Linked DNA regions of Bdellovibrio bacteriovorus str. Tiberius. The protein of the gene in region 1 binds, or shares a complex with, the protein of each later gene. Links are inferred from orthologs where the notes say so. Each region holds a gene or a part of one and is shown in the gene's direction. Other genes may lie near its edges. The genes, in order: smc and BDT_RS09795.

Region 1 (8,865 bases):
CGTCTTATCGCCACATGCACGGCTTTGGCTCGCACACGTATTCACTTATTAATGACAAAGGTGAACGTCACTGGGTGAAGTTCCATTTCAAAACTTTGCAGGGGATTAAAAACCTGACGAACGAAGAAGCCGCTGATCTGGTCGGGCGTACACGCGAAAGCCATCAAGAGGATCTGTTCAACGCCATTGAATCCAAGGACTATCCAAAGTGGCGGGTGTATGTGCAGATCATGACCGAAGAGCAGGCCAGAAAAACCAGCTACAATCCGTTTGATTTGACCAAGGTGTGGCCGCATGGCGAATTCCCGATGAATGAAATCGGCACCATGGAGCTGAACCGCAATCCGAAAAACTATTTTGCCGAAGTCGAGCAGGCGGCGTTTAATCCGAACAACATGGTGCCGGGGGTTTCGTTCTCTCCCGACAAAATGCTTCAGTCGCGCACCTTTGCCTATGCGGATGCCCATCGCTATCGCATCGGCACCCATTACGAGATGTTGCCGGTGAATAAACCCAAAGTGCCGGTGAATCACTATCATCTGGACGGGCAGATGCGCCTGGATGTGCCTGAATACAATCATGCTTACTATGAGCCGAACTCCTTCGGCGGCCCGGTTCAGCAGGAAGAATTCCGTGAACCGCCGTTAAGGCTGGATGACGCCACCGTGGACCGCTTCAATCATCGTGATGGAAATGATGACTATTCCCAGGCCGGGGCTTTGTTCCGTCTGATGAGTTCTGATCAAAAGCGCCAGCTGCTGGACAATATCGCCGAGCACATGAAGGGCGGTAAAGTCCCGGAAGAAATCGTGCGCCGGCAGATTGATGTGTTCATGCGCGTGGATCCGGCTTATGGCGGTGGTCTGGCGGATCGAATGGGAATAAAGGTTTATACCGACAAATATGAAAGTGGCAGCGCCCATCACTAGGGTCGCTGCAAAAGGGGGGGATGTATGGCAACCTGGGAAGAATATAAAAAAACAATGGTGACGGAACCGATGATCTTTGAAGAAGCCCGCAGCGGCAACTGCGAAGCCCTGATGCAGTATCTGGATCTGGGCGGTGGAATTGAGATTCGCAACTTCAAAGGTCACACGCTGCTGATGCTGGCGGCGTATAACAACCAGCATGAAGCGGCGGAGCTATTAATTGATCACGGTGCGGATGTGAACTCCACCGATGATATGGGGAATTCGGTGCTGATGGGGGTGTGCTTCAAGGGTCATGCAAATATGGCAGAACTGCTTTTAAGCAGCGGCGCCCGCATGGAGGAAAAGAACCCGCATGGGATGACGGCTTTGGATCTGGCCCGGGTGTTTGGGCGCAAGGACGTGGTTTCATTATTAAGTGATCGCCCGGCTTCGTGGACCGATCCGATGGAAGTCGCCTGCCGTCTGATTGCACGCAAGCCTTCGCGACCGACTCCGGAAGCTTGATATTATATATAGAGAAGGCACTGCCAGATTGTGTAAACACTGTGCAGTGCTAAGTGCTTTGTTTCATTGTGGTACGTGATATTTTTGTAGAGACGCTTTTCAGAAAGCCAATTGTCGTCACTGTCGAATTAAAAGACAGCGTGAGCTTAATCCATGATCCTTCCTAAATGCTGTAAGTGTTCGAAATCCGTTGGTGAAACGCGTGCCAGAGCTTTTTGGCCGCTGATTTGCTTTAAGGATCTGCATAGAGAAGGAAACAAATTTATGAAATTCAAAAACTATGTTCTGACGATCTTGAAAGCCCTTGTACTGACTGCTATGACTGTAGGTTTGGCGAACTGTAGCAAGGATGACAATAACAGCGGTACCAGCAATATCTATTACTGGGGTGCTAACAACATCTGTTATCAGAACGTAAACGGGCAGGCGGTTCAGGTGAACCAGACTTACTGCTCTACGAATTCCACTTACGCTTACAACTCTGCCGGTCAGTGCACGATCAAGTCCACAGGTCAGCAAGTGGCACAATCATACTGCACGAACGGTACAACCGGTCAGTACATCATGAGCGGCAACCAGTGCTACCAAGTCAGCGGTACACAGTACATCCCAGTGAACTACACTTACTGCATGGGTAACACAGGTGGTGCGACGACGTCCCAGACTTGCTCCGGTGTTTACTACTACGGTGGTCAGCAGTACAACTGCGGTGTGACTCACAACTGCTCTGGCGTGATCATGCAGAACCAGTACGGCCAATCCGTACAGTGTTTGTAAGATTTCGCGGAAAAATTCCTTCTTGATTCCGACAATCCACGGCGCTCCGGTTACCCGGTGCGCCGTTTTGCATTTGGCTGCGTTGAGTCGATTTTCATGATGCAGCAGGTAAATCGGTTGTAAGTCTGCTTAAGTTTTCAGCGTTAAGCCCTCTTTTAAGAGCCTATGGTTGACATGCTTCCCAACACTCGCGAAATTCTAATGGTCTTTGGTCTAGCTAGACCAAGGGCTTGTGTTTGAGGGGAAGTACTCAAGAGGGGATATACCTTGAGAATTAAGAAGATTGAACTCATTGGTTTTAAATCGTTCAAAGACCGCACTGTCATCCATTTCGATGCTGGTATCACGGGTATCGTCGGACCGAATGGTTGCGGTAAATCCAATATCGTGGATGCTCTTATGTGGGTTATGGGTGACCAGTCCGCCAAGGATCTGCGTGCATCCCAAATGACAGACGTCATCTTCGGTGGAGCCGAAGGTTACGCTCCACTGGGCATGTGTGAAGTGTCTCTGACACTTGAAAATGACGGTGGTCCATTCCCGGCAAAATATATTAAACATTCTGAAATCATGGTGACCCGCCGTTTGCACAGAAACGGTGAAGGTGAGTACTTCATCAATAAAGAACCTGCTCGTTTGAAAGACCTGCAGGAGATCTTCATGGACACGGGTGCCGGTTCCAAAGGTTTCTCCATCATCGCTCAGGGTATGATCGGTAAGATCATCACGGCGAAACCTGAAGACCGCCGCATGCTTATCGAAGAAGCTGCCGGTATCACCAAGTTCAAAGCCCGTAAAAAAGAATCCCAGCGCAAATTAGTAGCGACCGATCAAAACTTGGTGCGTTTGCAGGACATCATCGGCGAGTTGAAACGCCAGATCGATTCCTTGCAAAGACAGGCGCAGCGTGCTGAACGCTATCGCAATATCAAAAATCAGATCGAAGATCTGGATCTGTGGCTGTCCACCGCCCAGTACGTTGAATTGAAACGTGCTGCGGATGAAGCCCAGGCGATCTTCAATGAAGCGCAAAGCATGGAAGTGGAAGGCGAAACAAACCTTTCCACTTTGCAGGGCCAGCTGGAAGTTCTGAAACTGCAGATCCTGGAAAAGGAAAAAGCGGTTGAAGAACAACAGACCGAATACTTCACAAAACAATCCACTGTTCAAAAGAAAGAGATGGAGATTCAGGAGCTGCGCTTCGAGATCGAACAGGCTCGCCGCAATGAACAGATGACCGGCACTATCCTGCAGGAACAGGAAGCCCGTAAAGAGCTTCTTTCCCGCGACAAGGCCGCGTTGGATGAACAGGTGGCTGAACTGAAGGAAGAGTCCGAGACTCTGTCTGCAGCATTCACCGAGAAAAATGAAATCTTCCAGAACTTCAATTCCCGCATCGGCACTGTGGACGAGGATCTGACGACGAAACGTCGTGAGCTGTTCGCTGTCGGTCAGACCGAATCCTCTTTGGATGCGCGTGTGAATTCCCTGTCTTCTCAGATCGCGGACCTGACTGACCGTCAGGACAACGAACAGCAGGTTTTGAACGAACTGCGTGAAAAACAAATCGAGTTCGAAAACCGCCGCAAAAAAGTGATCACCGAGCTGGATAAAGAGCGTCAGATGCAGCTGGATCTTGCCAGCGATGTGGACTCTTTCGAAGCCAATAAAAAAATCCTTCAGGATTCCGTGGCGGCTAAAAAAGCCGAAGTGGATTCCTTCAAAGATTCTTTGAATGAAGTGGCGTCCCGTCTTTACGGCCTGGAAAACCTGCAAAATAACTTTGAAGGTTTCCAAGAGGGCGTGAAGCAGGTCATGCTTTGGCAGAAAACCCGCACTCAGGAAATGATGGCGGATGGTTCTGTTGTGTCTCACTTCCAGCCGGTTTCTGAGGTTGTTGAAGTTCCTGCTGAATACGAAGTGGCGATGGAAGCGGCTTTGGGTTCCCGTTTGCAGATGTTGTTGTCTTCTGACTCCAATATCGCCGTGGACGCTGTTTCCCACCTGAAAGAAAACAAATCCGGTCGTTCCAGCTTCATGGCTGCTGACGGTCAGGGTCTGTCTTTCAACCGCGCTGAAGCCCCAATGGGCCAGGAAGGTGTTCAAGCCATCCTGAAAGACGTGGTTCAGGCTGCTGATAAATTCAAAAACACTGTGTCTTACATGCTTGATGGCGTGGCGATCGTGGATTCCATCCGCACCGCTTTGAACCTGCGCCCAAGTTATGAAGGCTGGACATTCGTGACTCTTGACGGTGACACCCTGACTGCTGACGGCGTTTTGACAGGGGGCTCTTCCGAGTCTGCTGATTCCGGCATGCTGAAGCGTCGTCGTGAAATCAAGGAATTGTCCGAGAAAAAAGACGAATTCGCAGGAAAACTGCAACTGGCTCAAATGGCTCTGAAAAAGACCGAAGAGCAGTTGGCCAACGTATTGAATGATTTCGAAGGCGCGCAAAAACGTAAGATCGATCAGGAGATTAAAGTTGCCGAATTGAGAAAAGACACCGAACGCGCTGAAAACGAAGTTCAGAACGCTTTGGCGGCAGTCGAGCGCCAGGAACGCGAAGTCAAAAAACTGACAGAACAACTGGAAGCTCAAGAGCAGAAGCTTGAAGAATTGAACGAGGCTCTGATCGAGGCTCGCGAAAGAAAAGTTCTGCTTGAGACTGAAGTTGAGACTTTGAATTCTGAAATGAACTCTGTTCGTCTGGGCTTTGACGGTCTTCAGGCGGAAGTGACGGATCTTCAGGTGAAGTCCGCTTCCAAGACCCAGGAATACACTGGTGTTTTGAGACAGCTTGAAATGGTGACCAAATCCCTGACGGATCTGGAAGCTCAGTTGACCCGCATGAGTGAAGAGGCTGAAGGGTACAATTCCCAGATGACCGACACTCAGGTGACTCTGGAAGAAAAGAAAATCGAATTTGAACGTCTTTTGGACGAAGTCGAGACCCTGAAACTTCAGGCCGCTCGCGCGAAAGACGAATACGAAGTGATGTCTGAATCCATCCGTGCGATCGAGGAAGAAGCTACGTCTTCTCAGCGTGCACGCAATGAACGACAGCACAAAATGAACGACTCCCAGTTGAAACTGGAGCAGGCGAAGATGAAAGAGCAGTACCTGATTGATCAGGTGCGCGAGCGCTACATGCTGAACCTGCCTGATGTTGTTGAGAAATACGTGAACCGCGAAGGCGACTTCCTGGAAGCGGATGCTCAACTGAAAGACCTGCGTGAGAAGCTGGCGAAGATCGGTGAAGTGAACCTGTCTGCGATCGAAGAGTACGAAGAGACTGCTCAACGTTACGAATTCCTGACCAAACAGCACGCGGACCTGACCGAGGCCAAAGATCAGTTGCGCAAGGTTATCGAGCGTATCAACAAAATCTGCTCCAAGCGTTTCAAAGAAACCTTCGAGCTGGTTAACGACCGTTTCACCCGCGTATTCCCGGTATTGTTCGGTGGCGGTGAAGCTTGGTTGGAACTTGTTGAAGAAACTGAAAAGAACGAAGCGGGTATCGAGATCATCGCGCGCCCTCCAGGCAAAAAGACTCAGAACGTGTCTTTGATGTCCGGTGGTGAGAAAGCTTTGACTGCGGTTGCGCTGGTGTTCTCGATCTTCCTGGTGAAACCATCTCCATGGTGTTTGCTGGATGAGGTTGACGCTCCACTTGATGACGCCAACGTATTCCGTTTCAACGACCTGGTTCGTGAAATGGCCAAACGTTCTCAGATCATCGTTGTTACCCACAACAAGCACACCATGGAAGTGGCGGGCAAGTTGTACGGCGTGACGATGCAAGAGCGCGGTGTTTCCACGATGGTTTCTGTTTCCATCCAGGACATCAAATAGTCCGAAGAAGACAAAACGAATGCCAAAGACCCCGTTGATGACCTCAACGGGGTTTTTCTTTTTCCGGGGTGTTGCGGGTTGAGACGTTCCGGGAACTGCTGATTTTCGTGTTCCAGATTTTTGCCGGTATTCTGCCACAGGCTGTCTCAATGTGAGAACCCGAGTCGAGTTTCTGATGATTCCTCCGATAAGATAAGGGAACAACGGAACTTCTTTGGGGGAATGACCGTGACCAAGTTAATCTTTGCATTCACGTTGCTGATGGCACCGTTTGCTTATGCTCAAGTTTTGAGTGAGGCAGGCTTGTTCAATCGTTGCTACTCCCACTTGACCGGGAAACCGGTGCCTTTGGGGCATGCGACGATGGCGCAGATTCGTGCCGGTAAAATCAAGGCGCTGGACGCCTGTAATTCTTTGTTGGACAAGGCCGAACTGGATGCTTCCGGTCCACTGGTCAATCGTTCTGACAAGGAAGCCCGTGCCGTTTTGAATACGTTCTATAATTTCCACCGCACCTGGTTCACCGCCAACACGGTTGAACAGATTCAGGAATACAATGAAGAGATGTCCCGCGGGACGATGGATATTTATGACTCCACTGAGCCGGGCCTGGCGCTGACACGTGCGATGTTTGCGCGCAATGCCCAGTACCGTGACGTGCTGACCCTGGGGCAGGGCGTGCGTGCGCAGCGTGAAGAGGACATGGCCGTGCGCAACCGCATTGGTTTCACAGTGAATTTCCCAGGACGTCGTCTTGCCGGAAACAATACGGGCCTTGATCAGAATCTTTTCAATTTCCGCGCGATGAATACGGGCTTTGACGGGAATTCGGACCGCACTCAGGCGACGTTCGTGACTTTGCCCAAGATCGAAGTCGGCGAACTGGTCGGGGTAAGAATTGCCACTGACAATGCGACGATACCAAATCTGTCATTGCAGCCCTTGGGTGCAGACAAGCGCGGCAGTGATCAGCCGGGTTTGAATTTCAGTTTCAACCTGTTTGCCACTCAAGGTGGCGGAGTGCTGGGTACACCTATTTATCTGATGCTGAATTATGGTCATGGCCGCGGTCTTGAAGCCAACGGGACGACCAAGGTTCCGCGTCGCTGGTCCCAGACCAACATGGAATCATTCCTGTGCGCGGAACTTCCGGCCTTGCGTGAAAACGACATTCGCCAGTACGTGGTGGGAAATTCCTCCGCGCCTTTCAGAAATTCCAGCAGCTGCGTGATGTGCCATGCAACTCTGGATCCGATGGCTTACACCGCACGCAATGTCGTTGTCGGAAACTCTGATTATGCGGCACTCAGTGAGGGCAGCAGAACTCATTCCAAAACTGCTTTGCATCTGGCGACCTATCGCGCGGAGCTGGCTTCCGTGGCGGGCTGGCCGTCAGAGCCGGTGGCGAACTTCCACCGTCAGGTTCCGTCAGGCCGTCTGTTCTTCCGTTCCATGACCGGGACTTTGGTTGATCGTCAGGTGACGGGGATTGCGCAGTTGGGTGCGGCGATGGCTGAAACCAAGGATTATTACTATTGCGCGGCTAAAAGATACTTCCAGTATTTCACCGGAATCACGGTTGCTCTTTATGACCGTTCCAATCCGATGAATGAAGAATTGAATAGAAAACTATCCACGGAAGCCGTGGAAGACCGCAAGTTCGTTGAATCTCTTGGGGAAGAGCTTCAGCGCAACCAGTCTGTGCGCCTTATGGTGAAGCAGATCATGTCTTCCAAGTACTATCGTGACGTGAATTATCGGGAAAAATAATCCGGGGGCATTATGGGGGACGGAAAAAATCTGACTCGCAGGGGCTTTATCGCAGGTGGTGCGGTGGCCGGGGCAGCGGCCCTGGTGTCAACGCCTTATGAAAGACTTCTGAATGCTCTTAGCACTGGCTTTATTCATCAAGCCCAGGCTGAAGCAACCGGAAATCTTGGCGCCCGCAACTATATCAACATTCTGATTGCCGGGGGTCCGATGCGCTACACGTTCGATGCGTGGATGCGTACGAACCCGTCCGATGCGCCTTTGGAGTTTAATCCGATGGTGGCAACAAAGTTTGTTCGTTCGGGCAATAATGTCGTTGGAACTGAATACGCGACGTTTAACTATAACGGTGTGATGGTTCCGCACATGTTCTCGCAGTCGGTGACGACTTCAGCAGGTGCCAAGGCTTTGACGGAACTATTGAACAACATGCTGGTGATCCGTGGATTCGGCACCGGTTTTGACGGTCACCCATTCAATGCCACGGTTCAACAAGCGCCGGTGGGCGGGGTGTCTTCGATCATGGGGCTGGCGGCGGACTATTCTCTGAAAACCTTCGAAGCGGTTGAATGGCCCCAGCGGGGTGCTTACGGAAACTATGCTTCCATGAACGGCAAGGCCCTGAATATTCTGACCGGCAATCCGTTGAATTCTTTGTTGGAAGGTTTCGGCGGTCCGGGGGCGAACCGTGCCAAGGGGCGCAGTCTGAAAGACCGCAACCGTGAAGCTTTTGATCTGGCTCAGGCGCGTTTGCGCGCTTATTCGCAATCTGAATTTGCGGGTTCCACTATTCTTTCCAAAAATTTATCCAATGCTTCTGACCTGATGAAAAAAGGCATTGGTAATATCGGTTCTTACTGGGATGGGGCTGTGGCCCGCTATCGTTCTGTGATTGAAGCCAGCATGCGCCAACAGGGCCTTGTCGGTATCAATGATGTGGCGATGATTTCCAGTCAGAATGAATTCTGGCGTGTTCACGTGGCTGATGGCAATCGCGGTCTGGTGGTCAGCAGTAACTCTGATCTTC
Region 2 (7,491 bases), 850 kb from region 1 along the record:
CAAGGATGATTTTCATGCCTTTAAGATTAGCCTAAGGGCGGGATGAATTGAAGCACGAAAATTACCGGGAAAAATCATAAAAAAACGGCAGGGGATTCCTGCCGTTTTCGGGTTTCAACTTAAGGATTGAACTATTTGTCCAATTCCATTTTTGCAATCGTTTGCAACTGCATGTTGGTTGTACCTTCGTAGATCTGACCGATCTTCGCGTCACGCCAGAATTTCTCAACTGGATATTCTTTGGTGAAGCCATTACCGCCGAACAAGTCGATGGCTTTGGAAGTGATTTTCTCTGCCGCGCGGGAAGAGTACAGTTTAGCCATAGCTGCAGCTTCGATGAAGTCCAGACCTGCGTCTTTCAGGCGAGCGGCATTGTAAACCATCAAACGAGCGGCTTCCAGTTCAGTGCGCATTTCTGCCAATTGGAACTGAACGCCCTGGAAGTGAGCAATAGGTTTGCCGAACTGTTCACGGCCTTTTACGTAACCCAAAGCGGCTTCGTATGCACCTTGAGCGATACCGATCATCTGAGCGCCGATACCGATACGGCCTTCGTTCAGTGTTTCGATCGCGATTTTGTAGCCTTTGCCGACTTCGCCCAAAACGTTTTCTTTTGGAACTTCACAGTTTTCGAACAACAATTCGCAAGTGGAAGAAGCGCGGATGCCCAATTTGTCTTCTTTTTTACCAACTGTGAAACCTTTGAAGCCACGTTCAACGATGAACGCTGTGATGCCTTTGTAGCCTTTTTCCGGCGCCATGTTGGCAAATACGATAAAGATGTTGGCTTCGTTACCGTTGGTGATCCACAGTTTGGAACCGTTCAGAACCCATTTGTCACCTTTGTCTTCTGCTTTCAATTTCAATGCGAAAGCATCAGAACCGGAAGAGGATTCAGACAAAGCGTAAGCGCCCACGTCTTTGGAAGCCATTTGGCCCAGATACTTGGACTTCTGAGCTTCAGTGCCCCATTTAAGGAAGGCATTTGTTGTCAGAGTGTTTTGAACGTCTACAAGAACGGAAACAGAACCGTCCACGCGGCCGATTTCTTCAACTGCCAGGCAGGCCATGAAGAATGTGGAACCAGCACCGCCCCATTTTTCAGGAGTCTCGATACCCATCAAACCCATTTCGAAAAGCTTCGTCAGGATTTCTGGTTTCATTTTCGCTTCTTCGTCCATGTGAGTCACATGAGGTTTGATTTCGGATTCTGCAAAAGATCTTACAGCATCACGGAAAGCAATTTCATCCTCAGAAAGTACAGTCAGCGCCGGACGCGCATTTGTTGTATCAGACATCTTATTTCCCTTCGATCGGAAGCCCAGCCCCAAGGGCCTTACCTGCCTCTGCGGCTTCGGACAGTCCTCGCGGACGACCATTCCTTTGGAATGTGTCTGCTGCGGAACTCGCCGCATAGCCAGGTAAGGCCCTTGGGGCTGGGCTTCAGTTCTTGTTAAAACGTATTCAGAACCGTTTTAAAACAGTTTCTTAAAACGGGGGTCACGGTAGCTTTTTTGACTGATTTATTCAAGACCTTGGAATGACGAGAGCTTTTCTTTTAACAAGCTGTGTTAGACTGAATTGCACTTTAAATGTGCAAGTGTTTTATCGCACTAGACATGAGTCTAGGTGTGTTTTAGCGTGAGGTTGTATGGATATGATGGAAATCGGCGCCAAGATTGGTGTCTACTTTATTCCTTTTCTTTTTGCACTTTGCTTCCACGAGTTTGCGCACGGTTGGGTGGCGCGTCTACGTGGGGATAACACTGCGGAGCAGATGGGTCGTTTGACTCTGAACCCGGTGGCGCACATGGATTTGGTCGGGACGTTGATTCTTCCGATTGCGGCCATTGCGTTTTCGTCGCCGATCTTTTTTGGTTGGGCGAAGCCGGTGCCGGTGAATTCCCGCAATCTTAAGAATCCGCGCGTGGATATGTTCTGGATCGCTTTGGCGGGGCCGCTTTCGAACATCCTGCTGGCGCTGGTGGGCGCTTTTGCGATCGCTATGGTGGCGAAATACTACTCCTTCGGCATGTATGCCAAGGGTGCGGTGACGATTCTTCAGACCTTTATTGTGACTAATATGTTCCTGGCTGTTTTCAATCTTTTGCCGATGCATCCGCTGGATGGTGGCAAGGTGTTGGCGCGCTTCCTGCCTGCCAGCTTGAATTATAAGCTTGAACAGAATGAACACATCACCAGCATGGTTTTGATGGTGCTTGTGTTGACGGGGATGTTGCGCTTCCTGGCTGAGCCGGTTTACTGGAGTTCTCAGCACCTGATCAATCTTGCGTTGAGTGGGGTGGGAGTTTAAGGCTTTGCTGCGGCGCAAACACGTCGGGTGGGGGCCTTAAAGAGTTGTTGAATAATCCAAAGCCGCTTGATTCAATCTTCGGCGTTTGGACGGGGACTGCGAAGTGCGTTCCGGTTTTAGTGAAAGGGTAGAGGGGACCATCTTTCATGAGTATTACAGTACAGTTGCCTAAATTCGAAGGACCTCTTGGACTTCTTCTTTACCTTATCCGTAAAGAGGAAATGGACATCATGGATATCAAAGTCCATGAGATCACCAAACAATACCTTGAATATATCAAATTGATGAAAGAACTGGATCTGGAAGTTGCCGGAGAGTTCGTGGCCATGGCTGCGACTCTGATCCAGATCAAATCCCGCATGCTTTTGCCTCAGTACGACGAAAATGGCGAAGCTATCGAAGTTGAAGATCCGCGCAAAGAGCTGGTTCAGAAACTTCTTGAATACCAAAAGTACCAGGAAGCAGCGAAGCTTCTTTACGATCGCCCGTTGGTGGGTCGTGATGTGTGGTTGCGTGGAACCCGTGAAAAGCTGGATGAAAAAGAAGAGGAAATTGTTCTTGAGGACAACGCCCTGTTTTCTTTGATCGCCAGCTACCGTCGTATTTCCCGTGCCGTTAAAAAGAAAATTCACCAGGTGGCGGCGAAAGCCCAGTCCATCTCCAGCCGTATCCTTGAAATGAAGGATCGTCTGATTGTCGGTCAAAGAACCACAATGATGGAGATGGTGACGGCAACAGAAGACCGCGCCCGTCAGGCCCTGATCACCTTCCTGTCCTTGCTTGAACTGGGTAAAATGGGCTTTGTGGGTTTGTATCAGACCGAAGCTTATTCTGACATCTGGGTTGATACCAAAAAACCGATCGAAACGGACGTTTTGAGCCGTGTTGAAGAGTACGATTCCATGCGCGCTGATGAAGTCGCGGCAAAAATGATGGAAGAAACCAAAAAGATCGACGCTGATGAAGATCTTTTGGCAGAGATTGAAGAAACTGAAGAAGAAAACAACCAGCTGCAAATGGACTTGGGTGCTGGTCTCACAGACGACATCGCTTTTGTTGACACAAATGTTGATGATATCGCCACGGACGACGAAATCTTGGCTGCTGAGAGTGAATTGTTTAAAGATGACGTGACGGAAGTGTAGAGGGGACCATGTCTGAAGAAAAAGACGATTTGATCAACGAAGAAATGAATCACGCTGAAGAATCTGAAGGCTTCGAAACCGAAGCTGACGTTGAAACTGACGAACTTTCCGCTGACGGCATCGAATCCGACGCCTCTGTATTCCTGCAGGAAGAAGAGGAGGCAGAAGGTTTCCTTCCGGAAGCTTCTGATGATGACGTGGACGCGATGGAAGCCTCTGAAGAAGAGGACGAAGTCTCTGTTGATGGCACTGAGCTTGACGGTTTTGACTCCGCTGAAATTGAAGAAGTGGAATTCGTCGAGGAAGAACGCCTTGAAAGCATCGTGGAAAGCGTGCTGTTTGCTTCAGACAGACCGGTGAGTCTGGCTTCTTTGAAACTTCTGTTTAAAGGCACCAACATCCGTGGCGACAAAATCCGTCGTGCTTTGGATCAGCTGGCCGTTGAATACGCTGGCGGCCGTCGTGGCGTCACCCTGGAAGAAGTTCCGGGTGGATACCAGTTGCGCACTAAAATTGACAATATGGAATTCCTGAAGCGCACACTGAAAGCGCGTCAGTTCAAACTTTCCGGCCCGGCTTTGGAAGTTCTTTCCATCGTGGCCTACAAACAGCCGACCGTGAAAGCGGAAGTGGATGAAATCCGCGGCGTTGAATCCGGTCACTTGCTGCGCGCTTTGATGGAAAAGAATCTGGTTTGCTTCGAAGGCAAATCCGAACTTCCAGGTCGCCCTATGCAGTACGGCACCACCAGAAAATTCCTGGAGATCTTCGGCCTGAGAAGCTTGAAAGAGCTTCCAACCCTGTCCCAGATTGATGAACTTCTGCCGGATGGTATTGATGAACAGCAGGCGGAGGAAAAACCGACTCTTTCCACTATCACGGACAGCATGTCTGAAACTTACATTGGTTCTTACTCTCAAGGTGAGGAAGAGCTGATGAAAATCCAGGAACAGCTTGAAGACATCGCGACTTCTTCCAACTTCTTTGAGGAAGAAAAACGCCGTCAGGCTGAAAAACGTGACCAGGAGCGCGCTCAGAACATCCGTGATGCTTTGGCATTCGGCGAGCCGGTTTCCACACGTGATCAAAACTGGCTGACGAAGTACGATGAGGCTTTGGCTGCGGGCACTTCTTTGGTTGCCATGGCAGCTGAAAAGAAAGCCGCTGCTTTGGAAAACATGAAAAAGCCGGCAGTGACTGCGGAAAACGGCGAAGAAATCTCTGAGGAAGGATCTGAAGAGACTTTGGAAGCTTCCCTGGATGAATCCTCTGAAGAGTCTGTGGACGAATCCACCGACGGGGATGATTCCGAGCTGGAAGAAGCTGTCGTAGCATTTGATAACGACGAAGATCTGGATGAGGCTTCAGACGATCAATTATTCGCTGACTCTGATGATGAATCTTCCGAAGAAGAAGAGTTGCCATTCTTGGGTGAGGCGGACGACATTGATGAAGAAGGTGAAGCTTCTGTTTAAGACTCTTCTGAGTCTTTGGATCGTATATAATATCTTTGTGATGTTGGTGATGCCCAATGTGGGTGCCTATTTCGGGCGGGTGACTGCAAACGTGGTCACCCCGTACGCCAACACGGTGGGTTTGAATGCCGGGTGGAATTTCTTTTCCCCCGAGCCAGCCCATCCCATGTATCTGAAATACACCATCAATTATCTGTACACTGAAGGTGAAAACGCCGGTGAAGAGGCTAAAGAGCCGGTTTACGGTTTTTTCCCCTTGGAGACCGCCAAGGACAACCGTCCTTTGCCGAACATCACCCGCAAACGTGAATGGGCATTGATGCGCTATATGGTGCTGGATCCCAAGCGTTTAAGGGTTTTGATGGGACCATGGTTCTGTCGTCAGTATCCGGGTGCCACGTCTGTGGATATGGAGCATGTGATTGAGACTATTCCATTCCTGGATCAGGCCGTGCGTTTCCGCGAAGACAGCGTCAGTGACCTGTCCAAAGAGGTCCAGTATGTTCGGGAATCCTATTCCTGCGCAGGTGGGGATGAGGAGAGTCTATGATTAAAAAACTCTGGGCTCATTGGGATCAGTTCTGGTTTGCGCCACAAAGTCTGCTGGGTCTTGCGTATATGCGGATCATGCTGTGTGCGACGCTGCTTTATATGAACCTGTCCCGATTCTATAATCTTGAATTTTACACAGACTCCAGCTGGATTCCGCGCACCCGTGCGCTGGAAGTGATGCCGGAACTGGGGCGTCCGCTGTTTCTGTGGACGCTCTGGCCCGACAGCATGAATTTTGTCATGAACCTGGTGCTGGTGGTGCTTTTGGCTCTGCTGACCTTGGGGATTGGCGGTCGCTGGCTGATGGGGATCGCGTGGCTCATTAATGCCGGATTCCTGCAAAGAAATTATGCGGTGAATTTCGGGGCGGATGTGATCGGGGCGTTATTCCTGTTCTATATGGCCTTCACCCAAAGCTGTGAACGATTAAGTGTTGTGAATCTGGTCCGTAAGAAAAGTTCATTTAAAATGAGCGACACCGTCAGCTCGATGATGATTCGCATGATGCAGGTTCAGATTTCTGTGATCTATGCTTACACCGGGTGGGAAAAACTTAAAGGTGGCAGTTGGTGGGATGGAACCGCTTTGTGGAGTGTCCTTGCTAACCCACAAATGACGACGATGGACTTTTCGTTCCTGCGCCATTTTCCGTGGGTGATCCCGGTGATTGGCTATGTGACGATTCTGTTTGAAATCTATTTCCCGGCGATGGTGGCCTGGCCCAAGACAAGATATCTTTGCCTGCTGCTGGGGCTTTCGTTCCATGCGGGGATCGGCATCTTTATGGGTCTGATTCCTTTTGCCACGGTCATGGTTTCGACGTACTTCCTGTTCCTGGACCCACAGCTTCTTGAAAGGGCTTTGATCAGAACCCGCTCTGTGGTGCGCATTTAAATGAACAAAGCTCTGATTGGAAAAATCGTGAATGGACTGCTGGTTGTCGCAGTCCTGTGGGTTTTGATCAATCGCCTTCCGGGCATTATTGAAAACTTCAAAAAACAAAACCAGCCAGCTCCTTCGTTTGCGGTTCCTTTGCTGGATGGAACCTTGTTTGAATCAGAAAAAGCCGGCAAGCCCGTGGTGATTGTGTTTTGGGCCACGTGGTGTGGTCCTTGTGAGGTCGAACTTTCCCGCATGCAAAAGCTGATCGATGAAAAGATCATTCCCGCAGAATCGGTACTGGCTATTTCAAGTCTGGAAGATCGCGATCTTGTTCAGGCCACGGTGGAACAGCGCCGTTATACCTTCCTGGTGGGCGTGGATATCAGCGGTCAGGTGGCCGGTCTTTATGGAGTTCGTGCCACGCCGACCACGGCCTTGCTCGATAAAGACCACCAATTAACCTGGATCACCACGGGGTTAAGTCCGCTGTTGGAAGTAAAAATCCGGGGTCTTTTTAAGTAAATCCGCCGTTATCGCATTTTGGGACGGGGAAATCGTCTCAAAACTGGACCTGATGAAAAAACTCGTTTAAGCGTCCCCGCACCTCATTTATTCTATAAAGGTGGGGGAGCTCATGAAATCAGTACGATATTTTGCAGGACTTTCAAGTCTTTGTCTTCTGTTGGCGGCCTGTCAGCCGGTGGAAGGCGATTCTCTGCTGACTGATAAAAAAGATGATTCCAGCACCCATACTTTGGATAAAACTCCGAAATCAGAAGAACTGACCGTTCAGCTTTTCTCTCCCACCATCAATATGAAAAACACAGACACCAAAGCCGAAATCACCGGCGAGTGCTATGTTTCAACATATCCGTCCCACAGGCTGATTGTGATGAATGGTTCGACACAAATGACCCTGGTGGATACAAATCCGGCAACGGCCTCCAATGCCAACTATGCCACTTGTAAAAACGGACGCTTTAACTTCTCGTTGAATATTGCGGCTTTGGCTTCTGGCGTTTACAGCATGCGAATCATCATGCAGGCCTTCGATGCGGACGGAAATGCCGTGATGAACGAAGCCCGTGCGGCTCCGACATTCACTCTTACAAAATAAAATTGA

What was found.
Region 2: the proteins of smc (region 1) and BDT_RS09795 are in contact, whole or in part, in a crystal structure (PDB 3ZGX), measured with the Bacillus subtilis proteins. The link is inferred for Bdellovibrio bacteriovorus str. Tiberius from one-to-one orthologs.

Annotation. Positions count from the first base shown.
Region 1 is NC_019567.1:1,195,961-1,204,825, forward strand. Bases 2,085-6,268 are described here. They hold smc (chromosome segregation protein SMC), read left to right. Parts: upstream 2,085-2,480; coding sequence 2,481-6,068; downstream 6,069-6,268. Other genes in these bases: BDT_RS05780 (hypothetical protein), read left to right, coding at 2,085-2,213. Also shown: BDT_RS05770 (catalase), read left to right, coding at 1-929; BDT_RS05775 (ankyrin repeat domain-containing protein), read left to right, coding at 954-1,436; more of BDT_RS05780, read left to right, coding at 1,701-2,084; BDT_RS05790 (hypothetical protein), read left to right, coding at 6,291-7,838; BDT_RS05795 (twin-arginine translocation signal domain-containing protein), read left to right, coding at 7,851-8,865. UniProt on the Bacillus subtilis protein: Required for chromosome condensation and partitioning.
Region 2 is NC_019567.1:2,045,056-2,052,546, forward strand. What follows is about bases 1,650-4,459. They hold BDT_RS09795 (segregation and condensation protein A), read left to right. Parts: upstream 1,650-2,460; coding sequence 2,461-3,459; downstream 3,460-4,459. Other genes in these bases: BDT_RS09790 (site-2 protease family protein), read left to right, coding at 1,652-2,314; scpB (SMC-Scp complex subunit ScpB), read left to right, coding at 3,468-4,459. Outside these bases: BDT_RS09780 (peptide ABC transporter substrate-binding protein), read right to left, coding at 1-16; BDT_RS09785 (acyl-CoA dehydrogenase), read right to left, coding at 132-1,298; more of scpB, read left to right, coding at 4,460-4,934; BDT_RS09805 (hypothetical protein), read left to right, coding at 4,909-5,484; BDT_RS09810 (HTTM domain-containing protein), read left to right, coding at 5,481-6,380; BDT_RS09815 (TlpA disulfide reductase family protein), read left to right, coding at 6,381-6,890; BDT_RS09820 (hypothetical protein), read left to right, coding at 7,003-7,485; BDT_RS09825 (hypothetical protein), read right to left, coding at 7,475-7,491. UniProt on the Bacillus subtilis protein: Participates in chromosomal partition during cell division. May act via the formation of a condensin-like complex containing Smc and ScpB that pull DNA away from mid-cell into both cell halves.